One region of the Sporosarcina sp. SG10008 genome, then DNA from elsewhere that is predicted to be linked to it. Evidence: a T-box and tRNA genes for the amino acid it is inferred to sense, from the RefSeq annotation. Region 1 holds a T-box; the other holds one or more tRNA genes.
The links. The T-box of region 1 lies ahead of thrS (threonine--tRNA ligase). A T-box ahead of a tRNA ligase gene usually reads a tRNA of that ligase, here a tRNA-Thr.

Region 1 (2,461 bases):
TTGAGCCAAAAATTGCACGGTGAATGACCACCGGCCGAACTTTTTCGTTGTTTTCATCAATATACGTGAGGTCAAACTTTTCAGGCATTTGGAAATCGAGTTGAATTGTGCCGCATTGGTGGCTGCGTCCAAGTGCATCTTTAATATGGAAGTCAATTTTTGGTCCGTAAAATGCACCATCCCCCTCATTTAATTGATAAGTAACCGCTAGATCCTCTAATACATTCTTTAGAGCCTCTTCTGAATCATTCCAAATCTCATCACTTCCTAGTGATTGTTCTGGCCTAGTTGAAAGTTCAATCGAATATTCAAAACCAAAAGTTCGATAAACTTCATCAATAAGATGAATAACTTGCTTTATTTCGCTTTTAATTTGATTATGTCTCACAAAAATATGCGCATCGTCTTGGCAAAATGTTCGAACCCTTAATAGTCCGTTAAGAGCACCACTAAATTCATGGCGATGGACTTGACCGAATTCAGCCATACGTATTGGTAAATCACGGTATGAATGAAGACTATTTTTGAAAATTAGCATATGGCCAGGACAGTTCATCGGCTTCATCGCAAATTTTGCGTTTTCCACTTCTGAAAAATACATATTCTCATGGTAATGATCCCAGTGCCCCGATTGCTCCCACAGACGTTGATTCATCATGAAAGGCGTGCGGACTTCTGCGTACCCCGCCTTCGTCTGAAGTGCACGTGAAAAGTTCTCTAGCTCAGTGCGTATTATCTGCCCATTCGGTAAATAGAACGGCATGCCTGGTGCTTCCTCAGAGAACATGAATAATTCAAGTTGCTTTCCAAGTTTTCGATGATCCCTTTTTTCTGCTTCCTCCAAAAAATACAAATGCTGTTCTAAGTCTTTCTTTTTCAAAAAGGAAATTCCATAGATACGTTGCATCACTTGATTATCACTATCTCCCCGCCAATAAGCACCTGACACCTGCGTTAACTTGAATGCTTTTATCCATCCAGTTGACGGTAAATGTGGTCCGCGGCAAAGGTCTATAAATTCTCCTTGTTTATAAAGGGAAATTTTCTCGTCCGCTGGTATGTCTTTTAATAGTTCTAACTTAAACAATTCGCCACGCTTCTCAAATAGTTCTTCTGCCTCTCCATACGTGACTTCTATACGTTCAATTTTCAAATCTTCTTCGATAATAGCTTGCATCTTTTTTTCAATCATTACTAAATCATTCGAAGTGACGCTTGTATCCGATAGAAAGTCATAGTAAAAACCGTGTTCAATTATGGGTCCAATCCCTAACTTCGAATCGTCATAAAGTCTTTTAACCGCCTGCCCTAGCACATGTGCAGTTGTGTGCCTTAGAACTTCGAGTCCTTCTATCGATTCCTTTGTGAAAAGTGTAATCGCAGCATCCTCCATAATGCATTGTGATAAATCATATAATTGTTCATTCACTTTTCCCGCTACAACATTCTTTCTCAAACTTAAGCTAATGGACTGTGCAATATCCGCTAATGTAATACCTAGAGGAAAATTCTTTCGGCTACTGTCTGGAAATCGAATCTCAATTTGCTTGTCATTCATCTTAAAACACCCCATCCAATTTTTTGTATAAAAAAATACCCGTCCCAAATAAAGGGACGAGTATGATTTACCCGTGATTCCACCCAAATTTCTAACACCATCCAACAATGGTGTTAACTCATGGCGCTGTAACGTAGCATTAACGGAATTAGTTACTTCATTTCACTAATACAGCTCAAAAGTGGTAAATTATCTTCTGCGTTAGGAAGTTCTCAGCAATACTTCCCTCTCTGGAAACCATCAAAATAATTCATGTCTTTGTCATCGCTTTTATCGTTATTCAGTTATATTTCTATACAAATAAACACACCCATCCCTAGTAAAGGGACGAGTGTGTTTGCTCGTGATTCCACCCAAATTTCTAACACCATCCAACAATGGCGTTTGCTCATGGTGCTGTAACGTAGCATAGACGGCTTCATGCAGCTCAAAAGTGGTAAATTGTTTTTCTAAGTTAGGAAGATTTCAGCAATACTTCCCTCTCTGGAAACCATCAAAACAATTCATGTCTTTATCATCGCTGTTACAAGTATAGTTAAAATTCATTGAAATCGAATTAGTTAATATCCTACAACAAAGAAAATGGATTATCAAGCTTTTTTTGGTTGCATCCAATACAGTTTATGTATGATTAGTTAAAAAGGATACTCATAGTTAGGTTCATACTGGCCCGTATCCTCAAATCATTTCATACCTAAAAAAGTAAAGCCGACCTTTTCCAATACCTTTAGTGACCTTTGACTATCAGGACTTCCAGATGCTGTGTACACGTGCACTTCTACATGATTTCCGGCAATTTCTAAGTAAGACTACGCTGTTTCTCTTGCGAAACCTTTGCCACTATATTTTTCATTATAATGATAAGTTAATTCTATATTAATTAATAAATTCATACAATTAAAT
Region 2 (2,461 bases), 2.1 Mb from region 1:
AATAGGTTCCTCAATATATTGCTGAACTTCTTTTGTCAGTTGTTCAGCGTGTTGTGCATCACGTACATCTAAAAGAAGGAATGCAAATTCATCACCTGAAAGTCTGCCAATAACAGTTTTTTCTTTTAGAATTGTCCTTAACCTCTTCGCAATAACAGACAAAATATAATCACCTACCTCGTGTCCAAGCGAATCATTCACATAGCGAAGACGGTCGACATTCATATAGATACAGGCTCGTTTTGTTCTCTGTTTTTTCGCTACTTCTATTTCTTGATAAAACATTTTCCGAAATGAAGTTCGATTAGGTAAACTGGTCAATTGGTCATTATAAGCAAGGTCGCGTATCATCCGCTCAGACTCTTTACTCTTAGTGATGTCATAGCGGATGGATATATATTGATAGGGCTTTCCGTTATCATTTAAAAATGGAACTATCATCGTGTCGACCCAATAATAAGATCCATCCTTGGCTTTATTACAGATTTCACCACGCCATGTATTTCCCCTGCCGATTGTCGCCCATAGCTCTTTGAAAAACGAAGAAGGATGAAAGCCTGAATTGATAATCCGATGGTCTGCCCCCACAAGTTCCTCCACACTGTATTGCGCTATTTTTGTAAACAACTCATTCACATACACTATTTTCCCAGTCTGGTCTGTGACAGCAACAATAGCTGACTGATCAAGTGCATAGGCAATGTCCCTAAGCATTTTTTCCGGACTATGACTACCATCATGGCGAATTAAATCATCTACCATTTTATTATTTCCTTGCATAAAATCACTTCTTTCCTAAAAACCTTTTTCAACCTACGTGGGCCTGCAAAAATAATTATAACCCCATTTACTCTACTATAAATTCGTTCTTTCGGGCTATATATGATGAAATAAAGAACTTCAGTAAATTCGCTTCGGAGCTAAGGGATACCTGCCGACTTCAGCTATCTTTTTTATGGCGCCTTCACTCAGTTCATATCGGTATTTCATTTGTTCAATATAGAGAATTATATCTAGTTGAAAATAGAAAAAAACCCTTTCATTTTGGCGAAAGGGTTAATAAAGCTATTTGCAATTCACATGGTTTGGTAAAGCAAGAAAATGGCTGGGGTAGCTGGATTCGAACCAACGAGTAACGGAGTCAAAGTCCGTTGCCTTACCACTTGGCTATACCCCATTAGTATTTAAGTTTAATTCTTTTCGGTGCTTTGCATTAAAGTAAGATCTACTCTATTCAATGCTTTACATAACAACCTTAAAGTAAACTCTTTTTAACGCGAAACGTTAAAATCAAGGAATACTATTTTCAACGCAAGCGTTGAAAAAGTAATGGTGGTGGGGGGCAGATTCGAACTGCCGAACCCGAAGGAGCGGATTTACAGTCCGCCGCGTTTAGCCACTTCGCTACCCCACCATGTTAAAATATGTATTATTAGATTCAAAACCTTAAGTAACAAGCAAACTTCTTTCAACATTTCACGCTGAATAAGTTTTAATGACCCCTACGGGATTCGAACCCGTGATACCGCCGTGAAAGGGCGGTGTCTTAACCGCTTGACCAAGGGGCCTCATTCTTAAAGTTGCTCTGGAGCTTCCAACCGGATTCGAACCGGTGACCTCTTCCTTACCATGGAAGCACTCTACCTACTGAGCTATGGAAGCATATGGCTCCGCAGGTAGGACTCGAACCTACGACCGATCGGTTAACAGCCGATTGCTCTACCACTGAGCTACTGCGGAATAATAAGTATTCATTTAAATTTGTTCATGTCGTTCAGGACAAACTCCATTATAACAAACATTAAATATTTTTCAAGACCTTTTTTAAAGTTTGTTTTGTTCCCGACAGCAACTTATATATATTATCACGTCTTTTGCATATTTGTCAACACACTTTCATAAACTTACGGTAGATTGTGCAAAAAGGGGACAACATATGCGAAACAAGTACATGATCACTGCCATTATTTGCTGCGCGCTCTTCCTGCTCCTTCCCGCTTTACCTAAACAACTATCTCTTGTATCCGTGTTCCGCGTAACGGAGGAACCTGCTGTTATTGTACGCGGCGCTAGTGGTTCCGCACTGACCGTAAATATTTCATTCGGGGATATAGAAGTGGAACAATGGATCCAAGAACTCAGTAAACCTTATCCACTTCTACTCGTTGATATGAAATGGGCTGGTCGTTTTCCAGAAACCGTGCAACTCATCAAAGAAAAAAATATTTCTATAGGGTTACTCGGCGATAAGGGTGTAACCTATGAACAAAACACAATTTTGTTCACAGAACAACTTGAGCAGTTCGAAAAAACTTTCGGGGTAAAACCTCTTTGGTTTCGTACCATTGATGAAGTTTTTCCAGCGAACTTGCATAGTATGCTCTGGGATGCGGAAGTTAATGCACTGGGTTCATCTGTTGTTTGGAATGGTGGCGACCTCCCTTCTGTCACTAAAGGAGAA

Region 2: it has a tRNA-Thr gene. The T-box ahead of thrS (threonine--tRNA ligase) is inferred to sense a tRNA for this amino acid. The anticodon was not compared.

Annotation. Positions count from the first base shown of each region.
Region 1 covers NZ_CP172607.1:1,785,781-1,788,241, forward strand. Annotated here, with positions in the region: gene thrS (threonine--tRNA ligase) at 1-1,558, opposite strand, end outside; T-box leader at 1,608-1,832, opposite strand.
Region 2 covers NZ_CP172607.1:4,439,738-4,442,198, reverse strand. Annotated here, with positions in the region: gene ACGLYD_RS20945 (EAL domain-containing protein) at 1-780, opposite strand, end outside; tRNA gene ACGLYD_RS20940 (tRNA-Gln) at 1,103-1,177, opposite strand; tRNA gene ACGLYD_RS20935 (tRNA-Tyr) at 1,331-1,414, opposite strand; tRNA gene ACGLYD_RS20930 (tRNA-Glu) at 1,497-1,568, opposite strand; tRNA gene ACGLYD_RS20925 (tRNA-Thr) at 1,587-1,662, opposite strand; tRNA gene ACGLYD_RS20920 (tRNA-Asn) at 1,666-1,740, opposite strand; gene ACGLYD_RS20915 (hypothetical protein) at 1,937-2,461, shown strand, end outside.